Frondihabitans sp. PAMC 28766: one gene and its partner. The protein of the gene in region 1 interacts with the protein of each later gene in a pairwise test. Links are inferred from orthologs where the notes say so. Each region holds a gene or a part of one and is shown on either strand. Other genes may lie near its edges.

Region 1 (14,487 bases):
TGCCTGGTCGAGGGGCGACTTGATCTGGATGTCGACGAGGCCGCTTTCTCGGGCGTAGCTCAGCAGTCGGCTGACGCTCGAGCGCGAGGTGCCGAGCTCGCGCGCGATCGCCTCCATCGTGAGATCCTGCAGGTAATAGAGGTGGGAGGCCCTGAGGGCGTCCTGTGTCTTGTCGCTGGCCTGCGTCTCGAACGTCATTGATCGAACCTTTCGTGGATGCACGCTGCGAAGGCACCGTGCACATATGTGCAGACGCCTTGACCGTCTGCCTGTGCAGGTCAATTATGGACACATCGGCGGCTTACGTCGACCTGTCGGCGTCGATCGTCGACTCGAGATCCTCGACCGGCTCGATCGCAACGCCGGTCACGACAGTGAAAGCGACAAGCCAGTGACTCCGTCGAAGAAGACAAGCAGCGAATCCGCCAGCACTCTCCGCGCCAACGTCTCCCGCATCAAGGAGCGCCCCAAGGCCCAGGTGCTCGTCATCGGCGGTGGCATCAACGGCATCGCCACCTTCCGCGACCTCGCACTCCAGGGGGTCGACGTCATCCTTGTCGAGCGCAACGACTACGCCTCCGGCGCGTCGGCCGCCTCGTCGCACATGATCCACGGCGGCATCCGCTACCTCGAGAACGGCGAGTTCCGCCTCGTCCGCGAATCGGTCGAAGAGCGCAACGGCCTGCTGAAGATCGCACCCCACTACGTCAAGCCGCTGCAGACGACGATGCCGATCTTCTCGACGTTCTCGGGCATCATGAACGCGCCCCTGCGCATGCTCACGCACAAGCAGCGCTCCACCAAAGAGCGCGGTGCTCTGCTGATCCAGATCGGCATGACCCTCTACGACTCCTTCTCGCGCGACGGCGGCACCGTGCCGAAGCACGTCTTCCGCCTCCGCAAGGCGGCGCTGCGTGACATGCCGGCGCTCAACAAGAACCTCAAGTACACCGGCACCTACTACGACGCCTCCGTGCACGAGCCCGAGCGCCTCGCGCTCGACGTGCTGAAGGACGGCCTCGCCGCCGGCAACCGCGGCGGCGCCGGGCAGTTCGCCCGCAGCGCGAACTACGTCGAGGCCGTCGGCACGAAAGACGGCGGCGTGCTCGTCAAGGACGTCGTCTCGGGCACCGAGTTCGTCATCGAGGCCGATGTCGTGATCAACGCCTCCGGGCCCTGGACCGACCTCACCAACAAGGCCTTCGGGGCCGAGTCGCAGTACATGGGCGGCACCAAGGGCTCGCACATCGTGGTCGACCACCCGGGCCTCCTCAAGGCCACCAATGGCCGCGAGCTGTTCTTCGAGAACAACGACGGTCGCATCGTCCTGATCTACCCCCTGAAGGGTCGCGTGCTGATCGGCACCACCGACCTCGAGGCCGACATGTCGAAGTCGGCGATCTGCACCGAAGAAGAGGTCGACTACTTCTTCGATCTGGTCAAGCACGTCTTCCCGTCGATCTCGATCACGCGCGACGACATCGTGTACCGCTACTCGGGCGTGCGCCCGCTGCCGAAGCACGACGACCTCGCCGCCGGCTTCGTGTCGCGCGACTACCGCATCGTCGAGACTTCTGTCGCGGCCCTGCCGAAGTCCAAGGTGCTGTCGCTCGTCGGCGGCAAGTGGACGACTTTCCGCGCGCTCTCGACGCACCTCTCGACCGAGGCCACCACGCGCCTCGGCGTCGCCCGCACCATCGACACGGCAGGCATGCCGATCGGCGGCGGCAAGGACTTCCCGACGCTTCCGGGCGACCGTGCCAAGTGGATCACCGAGCACCTCAACGGGCTCGACCGCGACCAGGTCGACCGCCTCCTGTCCCGCTACGGCACCCGTGCCGACGAGGTCATCCAGACCCTCATCGACCAGCCGTCCGAGCCTCTGGCCGCCGACAGCGACTTCACGGCCGCCGAGATCGCCTATTTCGCCGAGCACGAAGACGCCGTGCACTTGATCGACGTCGTGCTTCGTCGCACGAACCTCGCGTTCGTCGGCGGCGTCACCCTCGAGCTGCTCAGTGAGCTGGCCGGCATCCTCGAGGCTCCCCTCGGGTGGTCGGACGCCGAGCGCGACGCCGAGATCGAGAGCACCGTGTCGATCCTGGCCGAGTTCCACGGGGTCGAGGTCGGATCGAAGAAAGGGGCGCGCTCGCCGGCTCCTGCCGACGCCCCCGTGTCGTCGGAGTCGCCCGTCACCGCGGCCGCCTCGGGTCGCCCCAGGCGTAGGTCTTCGGCACAGCTACAGACCGGGGCGGTTCGCCCGGAGCCCCTGCAACGGCTCCGGGCGGGCCGCCCTTCTTCTGCCGGGGCGCGCGCGTCCGCCTGCCTGCCTGCCCGCTTGCCCGCCCACTTGCCTGCCTGTCGGGCGTCGGCCGGGCCTCGGCGGTGCGGCCTGGTTGGTGAAACCGGAGTTCTGCTGCCCTGGCGGCCGGGCGAGCCGGTTCTGCGACCGCCCGCTGCGGAGACTCCTGTTGTGCCGACGGGGGTGGCCCGCTGGCGCCGCACGGCAGGGACAGCGCCCTCTGCCACGCCGCGGGGCGAGCACGGCCCGGCCCCCGTTCGTAGAACCGGAGATCCGCGCCCGTCACGAGCTCGGCGCGAGGGGGTGCAGCAGCAGCTCGCGCAATTTCCGGTTTCGCCAACGGGGCTGATGCGCGGGGGGTGGGGCCGCCCCCGCGGGCTCAGGCTCAGCGCAGGCCGAAGAAGGCGGCGAGCTCGTCGGCGGCGCTGAAGGAGGTGACCGTTGCGCCCATGATGCGCGGCGCCCGCTTCGGCCCGGGGATCGTGTGGCCGCCGCCCTCGACGGTGACGAGCCGCACGGGCGCGTGGCCGGGCGCGGAGTAGTCGAGCCGCGTCACCTGCGGCCTGCCCGTCGTCGCCGCAGTCTCGACCGGCGGTGTCGAGATTCCGTTGCGGCCGGCGAAGTAGGCCGCTGTGTCACGCGCCGACACTCCCAGCCCGCGCGGCTTCAGGCCCCAGAGCGAGGCCATTCCGCCGCTGTACGGCACGAGGCGGTCGTGCGTGCCGTGGAACTGGATCACGGGCAGGGGCAGTTCGAGGTCGCGCGAGACGGCGAAGTTGTGGGCGACCGGCATGGTGGCCGACAGGATGCCGACACCCGCGAGCCGATCGGGGATCTCGTGCGCCAGACGGATGGCCAGAGCGCCGCCGTTCGAGAAGCCGGCAGCGAACACGCGTGACGTGTCGATCGCGTAGTCGGCGGCGAGCTCGTCGATGACCGCCACGGCGAAAGCGACGTCGTCGTAACCCTCGAGTCGTGCGGGGAAGGTCGAGTGCTCGCGCGCGTCGTTCCAGTTGCGCTTGTAGCCGTCGAGGGAGGCGACGACAACGCCGTCCGCGGCAGCGAGCCCCTCGAGCGTGCCTCCTGTGAACGTCTCGAGTGAGGCGGCCGTCTGGTTCGAGCCGTGGAACAGCAACAGCAGCGACGCACCGGCGCTCGGTGTCGCATCGGGCGGCAGGGTCAGGCGGTAGGTGCGGCGCTTGCCGGCGGCGTCGATCGTGCGCTTCGAGGTCATGATCCGACCATAACATCTAAACGGATGGAGTATCCGATCGGATGACTGATCCGCACACAATAGGATGTCGCCATGACGCCCGCCCCGCTCCGCCGAGATGCCGCCCGCAATCGCGACGGCATTCTCGCCGCTGCCCGGTCGCTTGCCGACGAGGGCCTCCCGCTGCAGTTGAACGCCGTCGCGCGGCGGGCCGACGTGGGAGTGGGCACGGTGTACCGGCACTTCCCGACGACCGAGGCTCTCGTCGAGACACTCGTCGAAGGGCGGTTCGACGACCTGACGCAGCGTGCCACGGACGCGGCGGGGGAGGCCGACGCGGCCGGGGCCCTGCGCGGCTTCCTGGCGGTCGCGATGCGCGTGTACGTCGACGACGTGGCTTTCGCGCGTGTGGCGACCACGTCGGATCCTGCGCTCGACACCACGAAGGCGAGGCGCCGCGATCTCATCGACGCGTTCGCCGTGCTGCTCGACCGGGTAGGAGCCTCGTCGCACATCCGTTCGCCGCTGGGGCCCAGGATGCCATGGCCCTCGTCTGCGGTGCGGCCTACGCCGTCCGTGTCAGCGGCACCACGGCCCCCGACGCGTACCTTGCCGCCCTGCTCGACGGCTTGCTCACCGCGCCGGACGCGTGAGACCCGCCACGCGTGAGACCTGCCACGCGTGAGACCCGCCACGAGTGAGACCCAGACGAGTGGGACCCAGACGAGCGAGACCTCAGAGAACGCGGTTTCCGGCGGGCCGGAGCGGCACTCTCTGAGGTCTCACGGCCTCTGAAGCCCTAGTCGATCAGTGCGCGCCCGCCGGAACCTCGATCGGGCCGGTGACGGCACCCGTCAGGTTTTTGGCCGCGGCCATCTTGCGCAGGCGCACCGAGTGGCGGTCGATGATCGTGCCGCCGGCGATCGCGATGACCACGAAGACGCCGGTCGAGACGTAGAACGCGAGGTGGTAGCCCGAGAGCACAGCGTTGGCCTGGTCGAGCTTGGTCGTGCCGTGCGAGGTGATGTACGCCGTCACCGCGCTGGCCGACAACGTCGAGAGCAGCGCGGTGCCGATCGACCCGCCGATCTGCTGCATCGTGTTGACCGTCGCGGAGGCGACTCCGGCGTCTTCGCGGGCGACACCCGAGGTGGCCGTGTTGATCGCCGACGAGAAGATGAGGCCCATGCCGAGGCCCATCAGGATGAGGCCGGGCAGCACCGCCGTCGCATAGAGCGAGTCGAGCGCGATCTGGCTGAGCCAGGCGAGGCCGACGGCACCGAGCAGTGCGCCGATGACGATCAGGATGCGGGGGCCGACGCGGGGCAGCAGGCGGCTGCCGAACACGTTCGACGAGAGCATGATCGACAGCGGCAGCGGCAGGAACGCGATGCCCGTCTTCAGCGACGAGTACCCGAGGGTGAGCTCGAGGTAGTACGTGAGGAAGAGGAAGACGCCGAAGATGCCGATGCCGGCCAGGGCGATGACCAGGTAGGACCCGCCGCGGTCGCGGTTGAGGATGACGCGCATGGGCAGCAGCGGGTGTGCCACCCGCGTCTGCAGCACGACGAACACGGCGAGCAGGACGACGCCGGCGGCGAGGCAGATGATCGTGATCGGGTCGGTCCAGCTGTTGGTCTCGGCGTTCGAGAAGCCGTAGACGATGCCGACGAGCCCGGCGGTCACGGTGATGGTTCCGGGGATGTCGACGTGGTGCTGGACTCCGCCGACGGCTTTCGCCTTGAGGAAGACGAGGGCGCCGACGAGGGCGACCACGGCGAAGACGACGTTCACGAAGAGGCAGAAGCGCCACGAGGTGTACTCGGTGAGGACGCCGCCGAGCAGCAGGCCGACCGCGGCGCCGGAGCCCGCGATGGTGCCGAAGATGGCGAACGCCTTGCTTCGATCTTTCGGTGTCGAGAACGTGGTCGTCAGGATACCGAGGGCGGCCGGGGCGAGGAGGGCGCCGAAGGCTCCCTGAAAGGCGCGCGCGGTCACGAGCATGCCGAACGACTGCGAGGCACCGCCGATGGCGGAGACGACGGCGAAGCCGATCAGCCCGATGATGAAGGTGTTCTTACGACCGAAGATGTCCGAGAGGCGGCCGCCGAGCAGCAGCAGGCTGCCGAAGGCGAGCGAGTAGGCCGTGACGACCCACTGGCGGTTGTCGTTGGTGAAGCCGAGGTCGGCCTGCGCGCTGGCAGAGCGATGTTGACGATGGTGCCGTCGAGCACCACCATCAGCTGGGCCAGGCCGACGACGGCGAGGACGAGCCACTTGTGGTCGCGGGGAGCGGAGCCGCGCGTGCCGGCAGGGAGCCGGTCGCGGGAGATGCTGAGGTCGTGGAGGTCATTGCGTCCTGACGATGTGAAGCGGGAGGGAACACGGGGCGTGCAACGCTGGACGACCAGTGGGGTCAAGCCCCGGTGCGGCTGCCCTATTCCCGACCCGGACTACTTTGCGCGGTCGGCTTCGGCCAGAGCGCGGAAGTCGATGTCGAGCAGCTCGCGGAGGCGTTCGTCGCGGTGCTCGTCGTACGTGCGGTCGGGCACGACGGTCGCTGCTGCGACTCGGTTCACGATGGTGGCGCCGATGTCGTTCCACGCGCGGTCGCGCGCCCCCATCGCGATGTCGTCGATGTAGCCGTCGTCGTCTCGGAGAGCGGCCAGGCGGGTGGCGATCTCGCGGTAGATGGCTTCTCGCTGCGCGAGCGGCTGCTCGTCTTCGCGGCGGTAGTCGAACTGGTGGCGCGAGCGCCCGCGGCTCTTCGAGGCCTTGGTGCGGGTCTCGGCCATCCGCTCGGCCAGCTCCTGCTGCTCGGCGATGAGGTTGCCCAGCTCGTCGCGGGCGGCGTCCTGCGTCTCGCCGCGGTCGAAGTCGCGGTTCTCGCGCAGGGCGCGCACGATGATGCGGTTCGCGACGGCGATCGAGGCGGCGGAGCGTGCGATGAGGAGGCCGTCGGCGACCGGGCCCTCGACGAGCGCGGGGTCGACGGGTTCGAGGGCTTTGGCCCCCCGCTTCGGCTTCGACTTCACCACACCACGCTAGCGCCCCGAGCGGCACGGGGTTGGCGGTTTCGGGAGGCTCTCTGGCAGTGGGGCGGGCGGCGGCCGCGCGGCTCGGGCTCTAGCCTCGCAGCATGCCTATCGTCCCCGACACGAAGAACTGGACCTGGGTGCTCGAGAAGCCGTGTGTCGACTGCGGTTTCGACGCCTCCGCGGTCGCATTCGCCGACGTCCCCGCTCTCGTCCGCGCCAACGCCGCCCGCTGGCCTCATCGCCTGGCGCAGCCGGACGCCCGAGAGCGGCCCGACGACGACACGTGGTCGCCGCTCGAATACGGCGCCCACGTGCGCGACGTCTTCCGTGTCTTCGCAGGCCGCCTCGATCTGATGCTGACGCAGGTCGCCCCGACCTTCCCCGACTGGGATCAGGATGCGACGGCGATCGACGACGACTACGCGGCGCAGGACGCCGAGACGGTCGCCCTCGAGATCCTCCAGGCGGGCACGGCCGTGGCCGACGCCTTCGCGGCGGTCGACCCCGACCGACTCGGGCGCACAGGCCTCCGCTCGGACGGCAGCGCCTTCACGGTCGAGTCGCTCGCCCGCTATTTCGCCCACGACCCGGTGCATCACCTGCACGACGTGCGGGGCTGAGCGGCCCGCGCGGGTCTGTCAGAACTCGAAGCGCGCCGCGGGCCCCTCGGCCAGAGCGTTCGCGAGGCGCGTCGTCATCTCGGCCGACATCTCTGGCAGTGCGTCGAGGGCGAACCAGGCGGCCTCGGTGTTCTCGCCGTCGGCCGGGAAGGGCTCGCCGGAGACGTAGTCGAAACGGAAGGTGAGGTCGAGGTACTGCGAGACGTCGCCGTTGCCGTAGGTGACGGGCGCCGTCACGCCGATCGCGGCGAGCCTTGAGGGCACGGCGACGATGTCGGCCTCTTCGAGCACCTCACGGGCGCCCGCCACGGCAGGCTGCTCTCCGGGGTCGATGACTCCTGTCACCGGGGTCCACGCCCCGGTGTCCGAGCGCTTGACGAGCAGCACCTCGTCGCCGCGGATCACCACGGCCGTGACGCCCGACAGCCAGAGGGGGTCGTGCCCGATCTTCTCGCGGAGGTCGAGGACGAAATCAGGAGTCGGCATACGGGGACGGTATCAAAGCGACCTCGGCGCTACTCTCGAGTCATGGCCGAATCCGTCCGCATCGACGTTCCTCTCGAGGTCGTCGACGGCTGGCCGCCGGTGGCCGTCGAGACTCTCGACTCCTGGCGTGAGGAGGGCGACACGGCGGTCGTCGAGAGCATCCCCGTCTTCGCGCTCGACCTGTCTCGGGGCGACACGGCACTGACCTCGCCCGGCCCCGACGGCATCCTGCGGTTCGAGGGCAGGACGCGGCGCGGCGGGCACGCGACCTTCCGCTTCATCACGCTCGAAGGCGATGAGCCGGTTCGGCCTGTCGTCGAGCGCCTCCGCCAGCTGGGCGCCGACGTGGTGCCCACGAGCTTCCCGGCCCTATGGGCCCTCGACGTCCCTCCCGAGGCGCACGTCGAGACCGTGCACGCGGCACTCGCGGAGGCTGCAGCTCGCGGTGTCCTCGAATTCGAGGACCCCCGGACGTACCCCGATAGCGCGTCCGCGCACTGATCACCCCCAAGACGCGCTAAACTGCCCCTGAACTGGGGTAACGGCGCCCCGGACGGGGGCTCCCCGTCTTCGCGCACGTCCCGCCACCATTGAAGACGTGCCCGAGGGTCGGGCCAGGGGAGATCCTGATCGTGACAATCATCAATCCAGCCGCATCTGCAGCGGCCACCGACGCGCTCCGCGACATCGAGCTGCCCTGCGAGACCCTCCGCTGCGGCAACGGCCGTGGTCTTCCGATGCGTCGCTACTCGATGATCGACTCCACTCTGCTGCTCGTCGCCGTGCAGTCGATGATCATCTCGGCCCTTCTGCCGCTCGACGGCGCCCTCAAGCTCGTCGTCTTCCTCGCCACGGTCGCCTTCACCGTCGTGGCAGCCCTCGTCAGCCGCCGCCGCGCACTCCACACCCGCGCCGTCCGTGACGAGCGCGCCGCCGTCATCCGCTGGCTCGCGATCCACTCCGGTCTCGACCACCGCAGCCGCCTCGCCCTCGCGTGGGCCGAGCCGCAGGAGATCGGCGACCACCAGTACGAGTTCCGCACCCTCAAAGACGGTCGCATGCTCTCGCTGATCGTCGACCTCGACGTGCAGATCGCCTCCTTCGCCACCCTCTAGCCCGTGCACTGCGGGTCGCTGGCCGTCATGAACCGCCGAGGCCCGGACCCGCGCCTCTAGAATCGTCCGGTGCGACTCCTGGCGCGACTGCGCGACGACATCCGAACCGCCCAGCGGCAGGATCCCGCGGCCCGTTCGTCGGTCGAGATCGCCCTCGTCTACTCCGGGCTCCACGCCGTCTGGATGTACCGCGTCACCAGCCGGCTCTGGCGGCGGCAGCCGTTCGTCGGCTCCCGTCTTCTCGCTCGCATCTTCTCGCAGCTGACCCGCAGCGCGACCGGGGTCGAGATCCACCCGGGCGCCCGGATCGGGCAGCGCCTCTTCATCGACCACGGCATGGGCGTCGTCATCGGCGAGACAGCAGTCATCGGCGACGACGTGCTGATCTATCACGGGGTGACGCTCGGCGGGCGCGGCGTGGGCCTCGCGGGGCGGCGCCACCCCACCCTCGGCGACGGCGTGGTGGTCGGGGCCGGGGCCGCGATCCTGGGGGCCATCACCGTCGGGGACGACGCGCGAGTGGGCGCGAACTCGGTGGTCACACGCGACGTCGAGCCCGGCACGACCGTCGCCGGCGCCCCGGCCCGGCCGATCTGACACAGACGATCCAGAGGATCGAGAACGAGCTGACCCGCCGGAGCCTCGCTGAGGTGACCGACGGGCTGAGCTCGGAACTGCGGCGCCGCGGGGCTCATCCGCCGCAGCAGTCCGGGCTCGACCTTCCGCGAGAACCTGGCTGACTGGGAGTGAGCGGCAGGGCGGGGCCACAGACTTCTCATAGGAAGTGCTTCACTTTCGCCAATGTGAGGGGAGTTGTATAACGGAATGGCAACGACGACCCTGACCCAGCCGGCCGCCACGACCCTCTCCTCGACCTCCCGGGGCGGTGAGGCCCAATCGGCTCCGACCCGCCGCGTGCTCCCTCTCGACGGGGTGCGCACCCTGGCGATCCTGGGCGTCGTGCTCTACCACTTCCATGTGCCGCACTTCAAGGGCGGCTTCGTCGGCGTCAACGTCTTCTTCGTGCTCTCGGGCTACCTGATCACGTCGCTGCTGCTCAAAGAGCACTCGCGCACGAACACCATCAAGCTCGGACGCTTCTGGGCGCGACGCGTCCTTCGGCTGTACCCCACCTTGATCGCCGTGGTGGCGGTCGGCGCCTCCCTCTGGTTCCTCGTCGGCGAAGACGGCACGACCAAGAACCTCTCGGCCGGAGGTGCCGCGCTCATCGCCCTCACCTACACGGGCAACTTCGCCCGCGCATTCGGCCACGTCTCGCAGGGCATCTTCGCTCCGAGCTGGAGCCTCGCGATGGAAGAGCAGTTCTACCTCGTGTGGCCGCCCGTTCTCGTCTTCCTGCTCGCCTGGGGCTTCCGCCGCAAGGTGATCGCATGGGGCCTCGTCGCACTGATCGTTGTCTCCTGTGCCCTCGGCTGGCTGATGTACACGACGCCGAACCCCGGTGGCACCGCCGACATCTACTTCAGCCCGGTCGCCAACATCGCGCCGCTGCTGAGCGGATGCGTGCTGGCCCTCGCGCTGACGAGCGAGAAGGCGCGCCGGCTCTTCTCGGGCCGCTTCGGTCAGATCTCGACCTGGGTCGGCGCCGCGTACATCGTCGCGCTGATGTTCTCGATCAAGTCGGCCGACTGGAACCAGCACGCCCCCTTCTTCGGCGTGATCCTTCCGAGCGTCGGCATCGCCGCCACCTTCATGGTCGGCGGCCTCGTCTCGCGGCCGAGTCTCATCGCGTCCGTGCTGGCGTTCAAGCCGCTCGCCTGGTTCGGCGCGAAGGTGTCGTACTCGCTCTACCTCTGGCACGTGCTGATCATGAGCCTCCTGCTGCCGTTCTTCCCGGGCCTGACGGGCACGTTCATCGTGATCGGCATCGCGATCGTTTCCGCCATCGCGAGCCACTTCGTGATCGAGAAGCCGTTCATGACGCTGAAGAAGCGCTTCGAACCCGCCTCGTGGTCGGCGAGACCCGCGACCGTGGCGGCGCCTGTGCCTTCGCGCACCGCGTAGGTCGCTCAGCCCGAAGCGAAACAAACAGCGATGAGCCAGCCAGCTGTGTGATCGTTGACAGGTGATCACCGGCACCGACTCTCGCAGCGCTCTCTTCCGGGCGGACTTCCCGTCGCTCCAGCAGGAGGTGAACGGCCACCCGCTCGCCTACCTCGATTCGGGGGCGACCGCTCAACGCCCGGTGCAGGTGCTCGACGCCGAACGCACCTTCCTCGAGACCACGAACGCCGCCGTGCACCGCGGCGCGCACACCCTCGCGGCCCTGGCCACCGAAGCCTACGAAGACGCGCGTGAGACCGTGGCACGCTTCATCGGGGCAGGCAGCGCCGACGAGGTCGTCTGGACCGAGAACGCCACCGACGCCCTCAACCTCATCGCCTATGGCATCGGCAACGCGACCCTCGGTCGCGGCGGCCCCGCTGCGGCACGCCTGGTGCTGGAGGCCGGCGACGAGATCGTCGTCACGGAGGCCGAGCACCACGCCAATCTCGTCCCCTGGCAAGAGCTGGCCCTCCGCACCGGGGCCACCTTCCGCTACGTGCCCGTTCGCGACGACGGCACCTGGACGGTCGACGACGCGGCATCCGTGATCACCGCGCGCACCCGGATCCTGGCTTTCGCCCACGTCTCGAACGTGACCGGGTTCGTCGCGCCGGTCGACGAGCTGGTAGAGCTCGGGCACCGCGTCGGAGCGCTCGTCGTGCTCGATGCCTGCCAGTCGGCTCCGCACCGCGCCATCGACGTGCAGGCGCTCGGCGTCGACTTCGTCGCGTTCTCGGGCCACAAGATGCTCGGGCCGACCGGCATCGGCGTGCTCTGGGGCCGCCCCGAGCTGCTCGACGCGCTGCCCCCCTTCCGCACCGGCGGCTCGATGATCTCGACCGTGTCGATGGACGAGACGACGTACCTGCCCGCCCCGCAGCGCTTCGAGGCCGGCACTCAGCCCGTCTCGCAGACCGTGGCGCTCGCCGAGGCGATCCGCTACCTCGACGCGGCGGGCTTGGGCTGGGTGCAAGAGCACGAAGAGCGCCTCGCGCAGAAGATGCTCGCCGGCCTCGCGGCGATCCCGGGCATCCGCACCGTCGGGCCGCCGCTCGGCGTACCGCGTTCGGGCCTCGTCAGCTTCGACGTCGACGGGGTGCACGCCCACGACGTCGGGCAGTTCTTGGACGCCGAGGGCATCGCCGTGCGAGTCGGCCACCACTGCGCGCAGCCGCTGCACCGCCGCCTCGGCGTGACAGCCACCACCCGCGCGTCGACCTACCTCTACACGACCGACGACGAGGTCGACCGGTTCCTGGCCGCCACCGCCGAGGTGCGCGGCTACTTCGGCGTCGAGAGGGCGCGCTGATGGCCGACTTGCTCGCCGGCCTCTACCAGCAGGTCATCCTCGACCACGCCAAGGCGCGCACCGGCGACCACGCGCTGGAAGGCTTCGACGCCGAGCACTTCGAGAAGAACCCGACATGCGGCGACGAAATCACCGTGCGAGTCCGGCTCGAGGGCGACAGCGACAGGATCGCCGAGTTGGCCTGGCAGGGTGACGGCTGCAGCATCTCGATGGCCTCGGCCTCGGTGCTCGCCGACATGGCCCCGGGCCTCACGCTCGCCGAGCTGGGCGAGCGGGTCGACGCCTTCCGGTCGATGATGCGCTCGCGCGGGGCCGACGAGCCCGACGAAGACCTGCTCGGCGACGCCGTCGTCTTCCAGGGAGTCTCGAAGTTCGTCATGCGGGTGAAGTGCGGCATGCTCGCCTGGGTCGCCGCCGAGGCCTGCTCGAGAGAACTCTCCGTCCGCTCATAGGAGGCTCTTGGCCGGCACCAGTGCATTCCCTTGCATGAATCACTACCGTTGCCCGCATGAGCCCTCATGCAACCGTCGGCAGTGACGAGATCCTCATCGTCGGAGGGGGCGCCAGCGCCGTCTTCGTGACGTTCGCGCTTCGCGACCGCGCGGCAGTCGGAGGAACGCCTGCACCTCGCATCACCGTCGTCGGGCGCGAGCCCGAGGTCGGCCGCGGCCTCGCCTACGGGCGCGCGGACGAACACCACCGCCTCAATAGCCCTGCCGGCAAGATGAGCCTCTCGGCCACCGACGATGCCGCCTTCCTCCGCTATCTCGACGAGGTCGGCTGGCGCGATGTCGACGGCTCGGCGGCAGGAGCAGGCACCTTCGTTCCGCGTCGCGTCTTCGGCGACTACGTGGCGTCGAGCTTCGCTGCCCTGTCGGGAAAACCGGATTCCGGTGTGCGGTTCGTCCAGGGCGAGGTCGTCGACGTGGCGGAGGGCGAGATCTCCGGTCTTATCGACGGGCAGAGTGCCGACGGGCGCCGCGTCGACGGGCCGAGCGCTGGCGGGCCGAGCGCTGACGGGCCGAGCGCTGACGGGCCGAGCGGCGACGCGGGCGTGACCGCGACCCTCGCCGACGGCCGCACGCTGTCGGCCGACCGCGTCGTGCTGGCGCTCGGCAACCCGGCCCCGGGCCTCGTGCCGTCGAACGCCCAGCGGTCGATCGACGATCCGTGGGCGCCCGGCGCTCTCGACCGTGTCACCGCGAGCGATCGCATCCTGCTGATCGGCACCGGCCTCACCATGATCGACGTCGCGACCTCGCTCGCGCGCCGAAGCCCGGGCATCCGCTTGACGGCCACCAGCCGCCACCTGATGCTGCCGGCCGTGCACCTCACCGGCCCCGCGGCCCCCGGGCCCGGCCTCGGCGACGACGTCTCGACGCTCGGCGAGATGGCCACGCTGTTCGGGCGGCAGTTGCGCGATGCGACGGCTACAGGATCCCCGTGGCAGGCAGTCCTCGACGGCCTGCGACCGCAGACGCAGGCCCTGTGGCTCCGGCTCTCCGTCGCCGATCGCGAGCGCTTCCTCGCCCACGCCGCCCGCCGGTGGGACGTGCATCGTCACCGCATGGCGCCCGCTGTCTGGGCTGAGCTCTCGGCTCTGCTCGAGGACGGTACGCTCACGCTGAAGTCGTCCGGCGACGTCGCGGGAGAGTCGTTCGACGTCGCGATCAATTGCACCGGGCCCGCGTCGGTGGCGTCAGCGGGCTGGAGCCCGCTCGTCGACCGGCTGCTCGGGCGCGGCACGATCGTCGCCGACCCGACGGGCATCGGAGTCGACGCGGACCCGTCCGGCTTCGTCCGCAGCGCCGACGGCGAGCCGTCGACGCGCATCCTGACCATCGGCGCAGCGCTCAAGGGCGCCCTCTGGGAGACCGTCGCCATCGGCGAAGTGCGCCAGGTGGCCTACCGCATCGCCGATGCGGTGCTCGCCCCCGCCTCCGCCGAAGTCGCCGCCTAGCGGAAGCCGATTTCGCGCGACCTCAGACGACGGGAGTCGCGGCCCGCGCCGGGACGAGCGGGAAGACGTCGCGCGCGATGCGCTCGAGCTCTTCGTCGAGCGGGCTCGACTGGATCAGGAGCAGCGTCAGACCTGCATCCTGGTAGGCCCGGATCTTGTCGGCGACCTGCTCGGGCGTGCCGACGAGGTTCGGGCGGAGGCCGCGGGTGCCGACCGAGTACTCGCGCTTCGAGAGCTCGACGTCGAGGTTCGAGTGCGCGCGGAACTCCTCGAACGAGGCGTAGCCGGGCGAGTCCGGATCGACCTCGGTGATGCGGTCGAGCTCTTTCTGGGCCTCGGCCTCGGTGTCGCGCACGATGACGTAGGCGGCCATGCCG
Region 2 (14,649 bases), 890 kb from region 1 along the record:
CGGCCCGAGCCCCTTGAGCACAGCCGCCCGGTGATACTGCGACGTGATCGCGCCCGCCGTGCCGGTGCGCACCATGCGGGTGAGCACCGCCAGGTAGGCGACGGCGAGGACGATCGCGGGCAGCACCATCACCTGCACCCGCTGCCCGAAGTCACCTGTCGCGGCCTGGCCCGACTGCACCGGCACCACGTGCACCCAGACGGCGAAGACGACGAGCAGGATCACACCGATCACGAACTCGGGCACGCTCGAGACCGCCATCAGCGCCACCGTGATCGCGCGGTCGCTGCGCTTGCCCTCGCGGTAGGCCTGGATCGAGCCGAGCACGACCGAGATCGGCACCATCAGCACGAAGGCGAAGAGGCCTAGCAGCACCGAGTTCAGGAGATACGAGATCACGAGTGGGCGCGAGGCCGTCTCGTAGACGAAGCTCGTGCCCCAGTGGCCCGAGACGAAGCCGCCCAGCCAGTGCAGGTAGCGCAGCCAGATCGGGCCGGCGAGACCGTTGTCGCGATCCCAGGCGGCGACCTGCGACAGCGTCGCGAACTGGCCGAGGGCATTGCGCCCCGGGTCGCCCGGCACGACCTGCACCAGCCAGAACGTCAGGATCGAGACGCCGAGCAGCACCAGGGGGATCTGGATCAGGCGTCTCCACAGGAGCGCGCCGAGCCGGCGCCCCGTCGACTCCGAGCGTTCGCTCTCGGTCGACGGGGCGATGGTGTCGCCCGCGATGCTGCTCGTCATCCGCGTCCTGCCTAGCTCGAGACCGAGATGCCGCGGAAGTCGAAGCCGCCGTTGAAGTTCTGCCCGTTGTCGAAAGTGCCCTGCACCTTCTTGCTCAGGTAGATGCCGTTCTTCTGGAAGGCGGTGATCACCATCGGCACGTCGGCCCACTGGATCTTCGCGATCTCGTTCGCAATCGTCTGGCGCTTGCTCTGGTCGGTCGTCGCCTCGTACTGGCCCGCCAGCGAGTCGAGCGTCTTGTTCGAGTAGTGCGACGCGTTCCAGACGCCACCGGACGCGTAGGCGAGGCTGACGAGCTGCGACGGCAGACGGTCCGCCCAGTCGGTGAGCGAGACCTCGGCATTCAGCCACGGCGTCGTGCTGTTGGAGCCGCCGTAGTACTGCGACTCGGGCTACACGTCGAGCTTCACGTCGAAGCCCTTGACCGCGTTCAGCTGCTGCTGGATCTGCTCGGCGAGCGGCTGCTCGGTCGTGTAGGTCGTGATCGTGAAGCTGACCGTCTTGCCGCCGAGGAGGCTCGCGACCTTCTTGGCGTCCAGCGATCGCTGCGTCAGGCCCGAGGGCTGCACCGCGTAGTCGGGGAAGGTCGCGAAGTCGTTGCCGAGCTTCGCGTCGTTGCCGTAGGACGTCTTGATGAGCGCCTTGCGGTCGAGCGCCCAGGCCACTGCCTGACGCACCTTCACGTCGTCGAAGGGCGCCTTAGTGGTGTTGAACGTGAGCCCGTCGAACTTCTCGTAGCCCTGCGTGAACGCGGTGTACGAGCCCTTCGCGAGTGCCGAAGTGACGGCTGGCGACTGGTTGATCTGGTCGACCTCACCGCTCTGGAACGCCAGCAGCTGCGACTGGGTGTCAGAGTAGAACTTGACGTCGATGCCGGTCAGCTTGACCTCCGACGCATCCCAGTAGTGCGGGTTCTTGACGTATGTGACGCCTTGCCCTGCGGTGTACTTCTTGAGCACGAACTGCCCGGCCCCCACCGGGTTGTCGATCCACTTCGCGTCGGCCGTACCGGCGGGCAGGATGTCGGTGTTCGCGCCGGTCAGCAGGTACGGGAAGTCGTCGTACTTCTGGTCGAGCGTGAAGACGACGTCGTTGCCGCTGCCGGCAGCTACCGACTTCAGCACCCCGGTGAACGCGCTGGCCGCGGGCGATTGGCTCTTCGGGCCGATGATGGCGTCGAACGACGAGACGACGTCGGCCGGGGTGACGGCCTTGCCGTCGGAGAACTCCGCGCCCTTCCGCAACTGCACCGTCCACGACAGGCCGTCCGCCGACGGCTTCCACGAGGTGGCGAGCTGCGGCTCGAGGGTGCCCGTGTTGCTTTCGATGACGAGGCCCGCCGATGCCAGACCGACGATGAACATCGCGTTGTAGTCGGACGACGTGACGGGGTCGATGTTGCCGGCGGGGGCGGCGAGCCCGAGCTGGTAGGTGCCGCCGGAGGCGGACGAGGAGGACGAGGCGGAGGGCGTCGAGCCGCTCGACGAGCACGCGGCCAGCGCCAGAGACGCGGTGGCGACGACGGCTGCGAGGGCGACGACGCGCGACCTCTTTCGGGGGAAGGGCATGTGCTGTGTGCTCCTGGGTCGGGGCGGGGGGCGAGGGCGCCCGGGGGTGGGTCCGACCATTAGAACGTCAACCCCGCCGGCACCCTCCCTCGCCCGTCACACAGCCGGCAACACGGTGCAACAACTCGTCATGTACGGGCGAGCCCTTGCGCCTCGGCCGGCGACGTGGTGCGCCGATCGGCGGCGTTCAGCGGGGCAGCGCTGAGCTCGGCGAGCACGGCGCGCGCGACGGCGTCGTTGTCGCGGAAGGCGAGCGCGTTGGTGCGGGGCCGCGAGAACGCGCCGACGAAGGGCGCCGACGTGAAGGGGCCGATCGCGAAACGGCGCGGGTGAGGCGAGCCGTCGGGGCGCAGGATCCGGGCATCCTCGCGCACCACTCGCAGCTTCCCCGTCCTCGCGACGTCGACGCCGTCCGACACCACGTGCTCCACCCCGAAGCCCCCGTCGATCAGCGATCGCAGGGCGGCGTTGTCGGTCGCCGTGACGCGCTCGGCGGGCAGCCAGGCGTCCACGAGGGCCCGGGCGGTCACAGTGAAGTCGGCACTCGTGCTGCGGGCGCGGAAGACGCCGCCCTCCTCGTCGGCCTCCACGTCAAATCCTGCGCCCAGGAAGGTGATCACCCCGGCCTCGGAGAGCGCGAGGATCTGCTCGAGGCGGGGCCCGGGCGGGCCGCTGGCGACGTAGCTGAACCAGCGCAGCCACCCGCCGCCGAGATCGCGCTCGCGCGAGGCCGCCGTCCAGTTCGGCGAATCGCCGATGGCGAAGAGGGCGCCGAAAGCACCGAGCAGCGACTGGAGGAGCCCCAGCGTCGCGCTGTGCTCCGGCAGCGTGCGGTGGGTGAGGTCGTCGCGGATGTACGCCCGCACGGTCTGCTGCAGCTCGGCCTCGCTCACCCCCTGGACGTCGGCGAGCGGGCGGTCGAACCGCAGGAGGTCGAGCCGGTCGCCGTCGTCGACGACCGCCTCGGCCACCAGGGCGCGGAGATCGTCGCCGAACGGGTCGAGAGGGTCGAACCGCCGGGCGAACTCCGCCCATGGCACGTGCACGCGGTCGGGGTGGCCGGTGAAGAGCTCGGCGTAGTAGCCGTGCAGCAGCTCTTTGGCGATGGCGGGGAAGACGTGCTCGCGGAAGTCGAGCTGAGGGTGGGCTGCCGCGATCCCGACGGCGATCTCCGGAGTGAAGTAGCGCGGCTGCGGCCGCTCGCCGACGATGCTCGACGTGACCTTCGAGTGGTACGGCACGCCGCGGCCCGAGCCGATGACGACGTGAGGCTCACGACCGGATGGCCGATAGCAGACGGCCCCGTCGCTGCCGACGGGCTCGAAGCGGCCGCCGCGGCCCTCCCCCAGCAGCACGATCAGGTCGATCGCCGCCAGGCCGAACCCGCGCACGATGACCGTCTCGCCGGGCCCGACGGCGCTGAGGTCGGCGTCGGCCGTGAAAGACGGCGGCAGGTAGAAGACACCCTTGCGGCGGGCGAAGTCGACCAGCGCGCCCTGCTCACGGTCGGGCTCGCTGCCCGAGTGGCCGAGAGCGTAGACGACGGCATCGGCGACGATCTCGTCGGGCGCGGTCTCGTCGTCCGCTGTCACGTCGGCCGCGGCCACGTCGGCCGCTGTCACGTCGCCCGTGTCGAGCTCGACGCGCTGCCGACCGTCCGGTAGATCGTCGACTGTCGTCGCGCGCGCCCGGTGCGACGTCACCGTCACGCCGTCCGGCAGGCGCGACACCGTGCGGCGGTGGAACCAGTCGAGGTAGAGGCTCTGCAGCCGCCGGGTCGGGAAGGAGCGGTGGCCGAAGCGGGCCAGCTCGTCGGCGAGCTCCGGGTCGGTCGCCACCACGTCGGTGATCCTGCCGCCCCGGATGTCGTCGGCCCACTCGGCGAGCGACGGCCCCGGCACGACAGGCCCCTCGATCACGCTGGTCTCGTCGGTGAACATGGTGACGTCTTCGGCGAGCGAGTTGAGCATGAGCCGCGGCGATTGGTCGTGCCGCCACAGCCGGCCGGGCCCCGGCGGGAACGGATCGACGAGGTGCACGTCGACCGGTGGCCCGCCGTCTCGCCGGTGGTTCTCGACGAAGCGCTCGAGCCAGCCGACGCCGCGCGGGCCGGCGCCGATCACGACCACGGTCTGCGCGTCAGACACGCGCCGGCGTCTCGACGCGAGCGGTGACGTCGGCGCCACCGGTTGCGGGCACGTCGCCGCGTCGGGTCAACGGCGGGCGGAGACCCAGGTTCTCGCGCAGCGTGTCGGCGGGGTACTCGGTCCAGTAGACGCCGCGCTCCTGCAGCGCCGGCACGAGCTTGTCGACGATGTCGTCGAGGCCCGACGGCACCAGCCACGGCGTGATGTTGAAGCCGTCGACGACGTGCTCGCGCGAGAACGGCACGAGCTCGTCGGCGATGCTGTCGGCCGTGCCCGCGAAGCCACGCCTGGTACCGATCTCGATGACGAGCTCACGGATCGACAGGCGCTTCGACTCGCTCAGCGCCCGCCACTGGTTCGCCGTGTCGAGTGCCTTCTGCGCCCGGAAGCCGGCGCCCCGGGTCTCTCCGGTCTCGTGCTGCACCGGGTCGAACGTGGGCAGAGGGCCGTCAGGATCGTGATCGGAGAGGTCGGTGCCCCACAGCGCCTCGACGAAGGCGACGGCCGTCTGCGGGGTGATCTGGTGCTCGCGCACCCAGCGCACCTTGTCGTCGACCTCGCCGAGGGTGTCGGCGACGATGAACTCCTGGCCGGGGAAGATCTTGAGGTCGTCGGCCGGGCGGCCCGCGGCGACGGTGCGGGCCCGGATGTCGGCAGCGAACTCCTTCGCATCGTCGAAAGTGCCGTGCGCCGAGAAGACCACCTCGGCGTACTTCGCCGCGAAGTCGCGCCCGTCGGGCGAGTCGCCCGCCTGGAAGAGGATCGGGTGCTGCTGCGGGCTGCCCGGCAGCGACCCGGCGGCGTCGACGTCGTAGTGGCGCAGTTCGTGGTGGAAGGGCGCGGGTGCGGCGCCCCAGCGGTCGGCGCGACGATCCGGCGCGATCTCGGCGGTCGGCCCGGCGAGAGCGCGGGCATCCCAGACCTTCCGCGCGATGTCGATGGCGTCGCCGGCCTGCCGGTAGCGGTCGGCGTGGTCGAGGTAGCCTCCGCGACGGAAGTTCGCCCCCGTCCACGCGTTGTCGGTGGTGACGACGTTCCACGCCGCGCGACCTCCGGAGATCACGTCGAGGCTCTGCAGGCGGTGCGCGAGGTCGACGGGATCGTTGTAGGTGGTGTTCTGGGTCGCGACCAGTCCGATGTGCTCGGTGATCGCCGCCAGCGCCGCCAGCTGTGTCAGCCCGTCGGGGCGCCCGGCGACGTCGAGGTCGTGCAGGTGACCGAGGTGCTCACGCAGGCGCAGGCCCTCGCCGAGGAAGAAGGCGGTGAAGAGCCCGCGCTCGGCCGTCTGGATCACACGGCGGAAGCTCTCGAACTCCGTCTGCGACCCGCTCTCCGGCGCGTTCCACACGGTCGAGTAGTTGACCCCCTGGAAGAAGATTCCGAACTGGATGCTCATCGTGCTGCTCCTGTCGAGGTGCGGGCGGGTTCGCTCGGCCGGGCGAAGCGGTTGGCCGGGCGGGGCAGGCCGAGGGTCTGCCGCAGGGTCGCGCCGACCTCCGGCGAACGGAAGACGCCCGACGCGCGCAGGCCCGGCAGCACCGCACGCCCGAGTTCGTCGAGGTCGATGTCGAGCACGGCCGGCAGGATCCTGACGCCGTCGACCACGTCTGCCAGCTCGGTCAGCAGGTGGCCGAGGCCGGCCGCGTCGCCGACGTAGCGGGCGTGGCGGGTGCGTGCCCACGGCGCCCACGCGTCAAGCTCGGCGAGCCGGGCGGTGGCGGTGCGGCCGGCGCGGTCGAGAGCGACCTCGAGCTGCAGCAGCAGGCGCACGTCGGGGCCGTGCTGTGCCCGGGCGGCAGCGGCCGCCTCGCGCACCGCGGCGGACGTGGTGGAAGCGCTGTCGAGCAGGGCGACGTCGACCTCGGCGCGCGTCCCGGCCTCGCCGACGACGATCACCTGGCCCTGGGGCGAGCGGGGCAGGAGGGCCGGGCCCTTGAGGGCGAACGAGCGCCCCTCGAAGTCGGCGTAGTGCACGCGGTCGCGGTCGAAGTAACGGCCCGTGGCTGTGTCGCGGATCACCGCGTCGTCCTCCCAGGTGTCCCAGACGCGGCGTACCGCCTCGACGACGTCGATGAGCTCGGCGTCGACGTCGGCGGAGCCACCGGCCAGCGCTTCGCGGCCGTGGCGGGCGGCGATGGCCGCGTCCGGGTCGCCCGCGACGATCCAGCCGGCTCGCCCGTGCGACGCGGTGTCGAGGCTGGCGAGCTGGGTCGCCACGTGGAAGGGCTCGTTGTAGAGCGCGTGCACCACCGGCACGAGGCCGATGGCACTGGTCGACGGCGCGCTGAACGCGGCGCGGATGCCGGCGTCGAGGCGGGCCGTGGGGCCGTCGACGTCGCGGGCGGGCAGCGGGTGGTCGTCGAAGGTGGCGGCGGTGAAGCCGGCTCGCTCGGCGGCGCGGATGCTGGTCGCGACCCAGCGGGCCGAGACGAGCTCGGCGGGCCGTGCGCTGCTCGCGCGCCACGCCGCCGGGTGCGCGCCCGCCTCGTCGATGTCGACGAAGATCGCGAAGCCCCGTTGGTCATTAGAGGTGCTCATCTTCAGCACAGTAGGCACGTTGCCGTCATCCCGCTGGGCCCCGTGACAAAAGTCGTCACACTCGCGCCTCCGGTCGGCGAGAGACCTACCGTGGAGTCATCGCGGCGTATCCAAGCGGTCGAAGGAAACGGTCTCATAGCCCGTCAAGCCGCAGGTTCGAATCCTGCCGCCGCGTCTCGCTCCACTGCGGTGGCGCGACTGCGTCCCCGTGCGCGACGACTAGGCGGGGGTGCGGCGGCCGGTGAGGCCGGCGCGCACGAGCAGGACGTAGACCTGGCAGCCGAAGCAGTAGTCGAAGACCGAGTTGAGGAAGGCCGCGACGAAGGCGAGGGCCGTCAGGGCGAGGAGGCCGCCGGGCACGCCGACGACCTGCAGCAGCAGGGCCACGACCGTGATGACGAAGCCGATGGTCTGCGCGAACGTCGGCGGCTTCGGGCTCTCGAGGTGCGTGGGTGCGCCGAGACGCGGGCGGATCACGGCGGCGAAGAACCGGCCGTAGGGGTGCCGCTGCACGCCGGCGAACGCACCCCAGGCGAAGAGCGCCGTCACGACAGCCACGATGATGAACTCGGGGCGCGCGACGCGGCCACCGACGGTCGACGGCAGCGAGAAGCCGTCGAGCAGCCCGACGGCGAGAGCCACGAGCACCAGCACCGCCGTGATGCCGGCGCCGAAGCGGGGGCCGCGCGGGTCGATGCCCTTCTCGCCGGGGGCGGCGACGAGGGCCTGTTTCGAGGGGGCGAGCTGGGTCACGAGTGTTCTCCTGTCGGGGCGGCGGCCACGAGGTCGTCGAGGGTGGCGCGCAGCTCGGGGATGCGCGGGGCGCCGCCGACTCGGGCGCGGATCGTGCCGCCTCCGTCGAGCAGCAGGGTGGTCGGAGACTGCAGGATGCCGAAGCGGCTCGCGACGTCCGGCCGGTGAGTGATGTCGACGTCGATGTGCCGCACGCCCGGGAGGGCAGCGGCGAGGCGCTCGAGCTGGACCCCGGTGGCGACGCAGGGCGAGCAGAACTCCGTCGAGAACTGCAGGAGCGTCGCGACCGTGCCGCCGTGCTCGCCGGGTGCGAGGTCGGACACGGTGACCGACTCGGATCCTGCGGCCTGTCGCGCGCGGCCCGTCGTGGCGCGCCAGACGAGACCTGCTGCGGTCGCGACCACCAGCAGTGCGACGAGGAGACCGACGACGACGAGCGGATTCATGGTGCAGCAACGCTAGCGTCGGCGCTCTTGCCCGCGCGGATGTGTCCGATCATTACGACCCCGAAGGCCTGCCTCTGGCTATCGCAGGGTCGGGGGTCCAGGCTGTCGCCACCATCCCCACCCGACCCGAGGAGCACCAGATGAGCGTCACCGACGAGCTGCTGACGAACAACGAGGCCTACGCGGCGGAGTTCTCGGGGCCTCTGCCCCTGCCGCCGTCGAAGCACGTCGCGGTGGTCGCGTGCATGGACGCACGGCTCGACGTCTATCGCCTCCTGGGCCTGAAAGAGGGCGAAGCCCATGTCATCCGCAACGCGGGCGGGGTCATCACCGAAGACGAGATCCGGTCGCTCGCGATCAGCCAGCGCCTGCTCGGCACCGAAGAGATCATCTTGATCCACCACACCGACTGCGGCATGGTCACGTTCACCGACGACGCGTTCAAGCAGTCGATTCAGGATGACACCGGCATTCGGCCAGCCTGGGCCGCCGAGGCGTTTTCGGATGCCGAGGCCGACGTGGTTCAATCACTGCATCGGATCCAGTCCAATCCCTTCATCCCCCTGAAAGACCACGTGCGCGGATTCGTCTTCGACGTGGCGACAGGCAGACTCAACGAGGTGACAGCCTGATGGCACGCATTCACAACGACATCACCGAGGTCTTCGGCAACACTCCGCTCGTGCGGCTCAACCGGGTGGCCGACGGGCTCGGGGCCACGGTGCTCGCGAAGCTCGAGTTCTACAACCCCTCCGCCAGCGTCAAGGATCGCCTCGGCGTCGCCATCGTCGACGCGGCCGAGGCCGCGGGGGTGCTGAAGCCGGGCGGCACCATCGTCGAGGGCACGTCGGGCAACACCGGCATCGCCCTGGCGCTGGTCGGAGCAGCCCGTGGCTACAAGGTGATCCTCACCATGCCCGAGACCATGAGCAAGGAGCGCCGCCAGCTGCTTCGGGCGTACGGCGCTGAGCTCGTGCTCACGCCCGGGCCCGCCGGCATGAAGGGCGCCGTCGACAAGGCGGCCGAGATCGTCGCGTCCACGCCCGGCGCCGTCGCTGCGCTGCAGTTCGAGAACGAGGCCAACCCGGCCATCCACTACAGGACGACCGGTCCCGAGGTCTGGAACGACACCGACGGGGCCGTCGACATCTTCGTCTCGGGCATCGGCACCGGCGGCACGATCACCGGCACCGGCCGCTACCTGAAAGAGAAGAAGCCGGCGGTGCAGATCGTCGGCGTCGAGCCCGCCGAGTCGCCCATTCTCAACGGCGGGTCGCCCGGGCCGCACAAGATCCAGGGCATCGGCGCGAACTTCGTGCCCGACGTGCTCGACCGCGAGGTGTACGACGAGATCATCGACGTCGACATCGCCACTTCCGTCTCGGTCGCCCGGCGACTCGCCAACGAAGAGGGCATCCTGGCGGGCATCTCGTCGGGTGCGACGGTGCACGCCGCCCTGCAGCTCGCGGCCCGGCCCGAAAACGCCGGCAAGACGATCGTCGTGATCGTGGCCAGCTATGGCGAGCGGTACCTCTCGACCGTGCTGTACGAGGACCTCGTCGACTGAGCCCTGGCCCGGTGCCGAGTCGCCCGGCCGGTACCGGCCCTGGCACCAGTACCGCGCCGACCCCGGTAGCGGCCCCGGTACCGGCTCGCCCCGGCCTCGGTGCCTCGGGGTGAGCGAGCCTTGGCGAGAGTTGCTCTTGCTTTTGTGGTGCTCAACTACGTAGTTGAGCGGCCTCCTGGTCGACACGCCGCCAGACGGCCGACGCTGCTTTCGCGAAATCGCACTTCGGCCCGCCGCGCCGGTGGTCGACCGGCCGAAGTACGATCTCACGGCGGCGGGCGAGCGGCCGCGCCGCGAGGTGGCCCGTCCGACCACGCAGGTGCCAGCCACTCGCACGACGGGCCACCTCGCGCGAGGGGGCCCGGACGACGAGGTGCGCCGCATCTTCGAGACGACCTTCTTCGGCACGGTGCGCCTGTCGACGTGCCGAAGGTCAGCGCCGAGAGCGTCGTCGCCGCGGCCTACGACGGCGTCGCGACGGGAGCCCTCGAGGTGCCGGCCGACGACTCGACCCGCGAGCTGAAGGCCGCGCTCAGCACACCCGGCGAGCAGCTCTACCGTTGATGGCCGAACAGCTCAAGGCGTTCGTCGCCTGATCCGACGGGAGGGGTGACCTGCGGCTCGCACCGCCCTACAGTGGGGCCGTGGCACGGTTTCGGGGGGAGGCGGACGACGCTCGACGAGCGCCGTCCTCTCCGGGGTCACCCCGGGGGACGCAGAACGACCAGCAGCACACGCCCCGAGAGGCTCGGCGCGCTTCGCGCGCTCGACCTCACGGACGCATCGACGGGTCCCCCCGAAACCGTGGCCACACCCCACTCGCGGTAGTCGCGCAGGCCCTCGCCGATGCCTTCCTCGCCGCCCCCGAGTGGACGATCCCGGCTCTCGACGAGGCCGGCTTCGCGACGGTGGGGGTGGTGCGGCCGTTCGTGCGCGTGACGGTCGTCACGGCGCTGGAGGCCTACCCGCGGCCGCCGCGCGATGCCCCGCGGCAGCTCGCCGCCGTGATCCTGCGCTCCCCGCGCGTCGTCGATCTGTTCGAGGCGCGAGCGGCCACGAATCCTGTGCGGGTGGTCTCGCGGTCCGTCGGCCCCGTCGAGGCCCGCGCCGACCACGAGACAGCCAGCCGACTGCTGGTCGACACCGTGCCGGCCCTGGCCCGCGAGCTCGACCTGACCGTCGGGCGGCTGCTCTGGCTCGCCGACACCCGCGGCTGGAACCGCACCGCCGCCGAAGGCCCGCTGCACCACTACCGCTACGAGTGGCTGGCCCGGCCCGGTCGAACCCCTCGCCTGCTCGAGAAGCCGCTGCACCGGCTGAAGACGACTCAGCGCACGATCCTCGACGACCTGCTCACGGCTCTGCCGGTGCACGACGCGGCCCACGGCTTCGTCACGGGTCGAAGCGCCGTCACGGGCGCCGCCCTCCACGTCGGTCAGGACGTCGTGATCAGCGCCGACCTCACCTCGTTCTTCCCGTCCGTCCGGGCGGGCAGCGTCTACGGCGTCTTCCGCGACGCGGGGTTCGCCGAGCCGCTCGCGCATCTGCTCACCGGTGTCTGCACGCATCGGGTGCCCGTCGGCATCCTGTCGGCCATGCCGCCCGGAGGCTCGCCCGACGAGCGATTCGCCCTGCGGCAGAGGCTGTCGGCAGCGCACCTCCCCCAGGGTGCCCCGACGTCGGCCGCTCTCGGCAACCTCGTGCTGCGCCATCTCGACGCCCGGCTCGCGGGGTGGGCGAAGAGCGCAGGATCCGTGTACTCGCGCTACGCAGACGACCTCACCTTCAGCGGCGGCGCGAGCCTCGCCTCACGCGCCGACGCCTTCGCCCGCGGCGTCGACCGCATCGTCGCCGACCAGGGCTACGCGCTCAACCCGCAGAAGACCCGGGTGCGGCGCCAGGGTGTCCGGCAGAGCGTGACGGGCGTCGTCGTCAACGAGCGGACGAGCGCAGGGCGGCGCGAGTACGACCTGCTGAAGGCGACTCTGCACAACTGCCTGCGCGACGGCCCCGCCCGGCAGAACCGTGGCGGCCGCCCCGACTTCCGCGCCCACCTCGCGGGCCGCGTCGGCTGGTTCGAGCAGTGCAACCCCGAGCGCGGTGCGCGCCTCCGCTCTCTGTTCGAGCAGATCGCCTGGGCCTGATCGGGGCGGCGGACACTCCCGAGAGCGACAAGTGCACCGCGAATTCGCCTCGCAGTTGTCGCTTTCGGTCGCGCCGGCCCGGAGCCGCGCGGCCGCGCTCAGGTGGTGCGCACGTCGGTCGACGCGAAGCCGTCGACGAGGGTGGGCCGCCCGGCCCGCTGCCGTTCGACGAACAGCACGATCGACGCGGCGATGGTGCGGCGCTCGGGGCCGGTCAGCACATGGTGGTCGCCCTCGGGCACCAGACGCAGCGACCCGAAGGGCAGCTGCGAAGCCCATGAGACCGCGTCGGCGACGCCGGTGACGTCATCGGAGTCGCCATGGAAGACCAGGGTCGGCACCAGGATGTCGTGGGGGCGGGCAGCCGGATGCCGACGGGCAGCCGGGTCTGCCGCGGCGCCTGGCCGGGGAAGGCCTCCTCGAACGCGGTGAAGTCGGCCACCGTCACGGTCGAGGGCCGCGAGGCCGGAGTGACCAGGTTGCCCAGCACGGCGGCGGCGACGTGAGCCTCCCCGCGGGCGACGAGCCCAGCCACGAGAGCCGACCCGAGGTCGGAGCCGATGAGCACGAGTGGCCCCGTGAGGCCGCGGTCTTCGAGCACCCGCAGCACGCCGAGCTGGCTCGATTCGGTGTCGACCGACACATCGTCGAAGATCGTGACTCTGAAGCCGGTCAGCAGCAGCTGATCGGTCAGCAGGTCGAAGTCGGACGCCTGCTCGCCGAGGCCCCCGAGCACGACGACGTTGCCCCGAACCTCACCCCTCGGCTCTCGGACGCTGTCCGGAAACGATCCTGCGCTGAAGCCACTCATCGGGTTCCCCTGTCTCTGTGCGTGCTGCTCCATCGTCACCCCCTGCGACCGCGGGGCTCGAAGTGTGACGATTCGAGACGCTTCATGACGCGACGACTCGGCTCGACTTGCGCTCGCTGCCAGCCACCCGCCGTCCGGCGCACGCGTCAGGTGCGCAGCCAGGCGTCGGCGAGCAGTTCGTACGACCGCACCCGCGCGTCGTGGTCGTGCGTGATGGTGGTGACGAGCAGCTCGTCGGCGCCGGTGACGCGCTGCAGGGTCTCGAGCCGGGCGACCACCGTGGCGGGCCTGCCCACGAAGCGGGTGTCGAGGCGATCCTGCACCACCTCGAGGGCTTCGGCGTCGAGAGGGTTCGACAGGGCCTCGGTCGGCGTCGGATACGGGATCGCCCCGGCGCCCGCCCGGATCGAGTGCACCCACTGCCCGTAGCCGAGCCCGAGGTGCTCGGCGTCGGCGTCGGTCTCGGCGACGAGGGCGTCGACCGAGACGATCACGTGCGGCGTCGGCAGGATGCCCGGCACGAAGTGCTCGCGGTACGCCGCCACCGAGTCGAGCACTCCCGACGGCGACACGTGGTAGTTCGCCCCGTAGGGCAGGCCGAGCGCGCCCGCGATCCTGGCGCTCTCGCCCGCCGTCGAGCCGTGCAGCCACACGGCCGCACCGCTGCCTTCGGCGGGATGCACGGGAAGGTCCTCGCCCTGCGGGTCGAGGTAGCTGCCGGCGAAGAACGACAGGATGTCGTTCACCTGCTTCTCGAAGTCGTCGGCGTCGCCCGGCGTGCGGCCGAGCAGCTCGAACTGCACCCGGAACCGCTCGCGGTCGAACCGCAGGGCGCGTCTCGGCGGCACGACGAGGCCGTCGACGACGCGGGCGGCCTCAGGCGCCGTCACCGAAGCACGCTCGGGGCGCCCGCCGGCACGAGCGACGGCTCGACCGGGCGAGGGATTCCCGACCGCCCGAGCCCCAGGTCGAACCGCGGCCCGAAGAGCCCGGCTAGGGTGCCGAAGGCCTCCGCCACCTGGATCGGCTCGTAGTTGCCGAGGATCGTGGCCGCGGTGCCGAGCCGGATCAGGTCGGTCGCGGCACCGAGGGCGGCCAGCAGGGTGTGCGGCGCCGAGCCGGCGATACCGGGGTTCAGGTGATGCTCGGCGAGCCAGTAGCGGGCGTAGCCGGCGTCTTCGACGTGCTGGGCGAGATCGACGGTGTGGCGGAGCGCCGCTCGCGAGTCGTCGCCCGACACGATCGGCACCAGATCGAGCACCGCGAGCGGCACCCTCGGCGAGGCACCGGGGGTCACGCCGCGGGGCGTCGTCTCGGCGGCGCCCGGGCTCACGCGGCCACCGGCGTCGCACCCTGCCAGCCGAGGGCCGAGTCGGCCTTCTCGGCGAGATCAGACACGATCTGCTCGAGGTGCCTCTGCCGGATCCAGGCGCCGTCGAAGCCGAGCCGCTCGCCCAGCTCGAACAGGTCGAGGGTGTCTTCGAGCCCCGCCACGGGGTGGTCGTCGTCGAAGGTGCCGGGCGTCAGCAGCGCGATGCTCCGGAGGTTCGGCCGAGCGGAGGTCACTGGTTCACCGCCTCCCGCGCCAGCGAAGTCGCGCCGGGCACGACTGCCGGCAGCCCGAGGTTCTCGCGCAGGGTCGCGCCGTCGTCGTAGGCAGTGCGGTAGCTCCCGCGATCCTGCAGCTCGGGGATGACCTTCGCCACGAACTCGTCGAGGCCGCGGGGGTTGGTCGCCCCGACGATGACGAAGCCGTCGGTCGCGCGATCCTGCACGTAGTGGTCGATTTCGCTCGCGATGTCGGAGGCGGTGCCGACGAAGCTGTGCCGCCCCGACAGGGCGATGACGAGGTCGCGGATGCTGAGGTGCTCGGCATCGGCCTTCTCGCGCCACACCTTCGCGACAGCGAGCGGGTTCTCGTGGCGAACTCG

Evidence for each region.
Region 2: the proteins of cysE (region 1) and cysK interact in binary tests that used the Escherichia coli proteins (3 or more experiments, as listed by UniProt). The link is inferred for Frondihabitans sp. PAMC 28766 from one-to-one orthologs.

What each region holds. Positions count from the first base shown.
Region 1 is NZ_CP014513.1:4,273,661-4,288,147, reverse strand. The notes cover bases 7,774-10,607. They hold cysE (serine O-acetyltransferase), read left to right. Parts: upstream 7,774-8,843; coding sequence 8,844-9,371; downstream 9,372-10,607. Other genes in these bases: AX769_RS20380 (acyltransferase), read left to right, coding at 9,600-10,607; AX769_RS20390 (hypothetical protein), read left to right, coding at 8,292-8,774; AX769_RS20395 (DUF4265 domain-containing protein), read left to right, coding at 7,774-8,160. Outside these bases: AX769_RS20425 (PHB depolymerase family esterase), read right to left, coding at 2,688-3,536; AX769_RS20420 (TetR/AcrR family transcriptional regulator), read left to right, coding at 3,609-4,184; AX769_RS20415 (MFS transporter), read right to left, coding at 4,323-5,792; AX769_RS20410 (hypothetical protein), read right to left, coding at 5,969-6,550; AX769_RS20405 (DinB family protein), read left to right, coding at 6,655-7,173; AX769_RS20400 (NUDIX domain-containing protein), read right to left, coding at 7,192-7,659; more of AX769_RS20395, read left to right, coding at 7,702-7,773; more of AX769_RS20380, read left to right, coding at 10,608-10,799; AX769_RS20375 (aminotransferase class V-fold PLP-dependent enzyme), read left to right, coding at 10,861-12,150; Fe-S cluster assembly sulfur transfer protein SufU, read left to right, coding at 12,150-12,602; AX769_RS20365 (FAD/NAD(P)-binding protein), read left to right, coding at 12,659-14,110; AX769_RS20360 (LLM class flavin-dependent oxidoreductase), read right to left, coding at 14,133-14,487.
Region 2 is NZ_CP014513.1:3,383,762-3,398,410, forward strand. The notes cover bases 7,800-10,795. They hold cysK (cysteine synthase A), read left to right. Parts: upstream 7,800-8,827; coding sequence 8,828-9,763; downstream 9,764-10,795. Other genes in these bases: AX769_RS16190 (thioredoxin family protein), read right to left, coding at 7,800-8,196; AX769_RS16195 (carbonic anhydrase), read left to right, coding at 8,337-8,828; AX769_RS24145 (hypothetical protein), read left to right, coding at 10,187-10,327; AX769_RS16205 (reverse transcriptase family protein), read left to right, coding at 10,408-10,795. Also shown: AX769_RS16155 (ABC transporter permease), read right to left, coding at 1-744; AX769_RS25750 (hypothetical protein), read right to left, coding at 756-878; AX769_RS25755 (hypothetical protein), read left to right, coding at 868-993; AX769_RS16160 (ABC transporter substrate-binding protein), read right to left, coding at 1,137-2,312; AX769_RS16165 (FAD/NAD(P)-binding domain-containing protein), read right to left, coding at 2,441-4,459; AX769_RS16170 (NtaA/DmoA family FMN-dependent monooxygenase), read right to left, coding at 4,452-5,855; AX769_RS16175 (LLM class flavin-dependent oxidoreductase), read right to left, coding at 5,852-6,997; AX769_RS16185 (DUF4395 domain-containing protein), read right to left, coding at 7,217-7,750; more of AX769_RS16190, read right to left, coding at 7,747-7,799; more of AX769_RS16205, read left to right, coding at 10,796-11,907; AX769_RS24150 (hypothetical protein), read right to left, coding at 12,006-12,149; AX769_RS16210 (hypothetical protein), read right to left, coding at 12,122-12,718; AX769_RS25385 (LLM class flavin-dependent oxidoreductase), read right to left, coding at 12,865-13,608; AX769_RS25390 (LLM class flavin-dependent oxidoreductase), read right to left, coding at 13,605-14,051; AX769_RS16220 (hypothetical protein), read right to left, coding at 14,048-14,284; AX769_RS16225 (NtaA/DmoA family FMN-dependent monooxygenase), read right to left, coding at 14,281-14,649.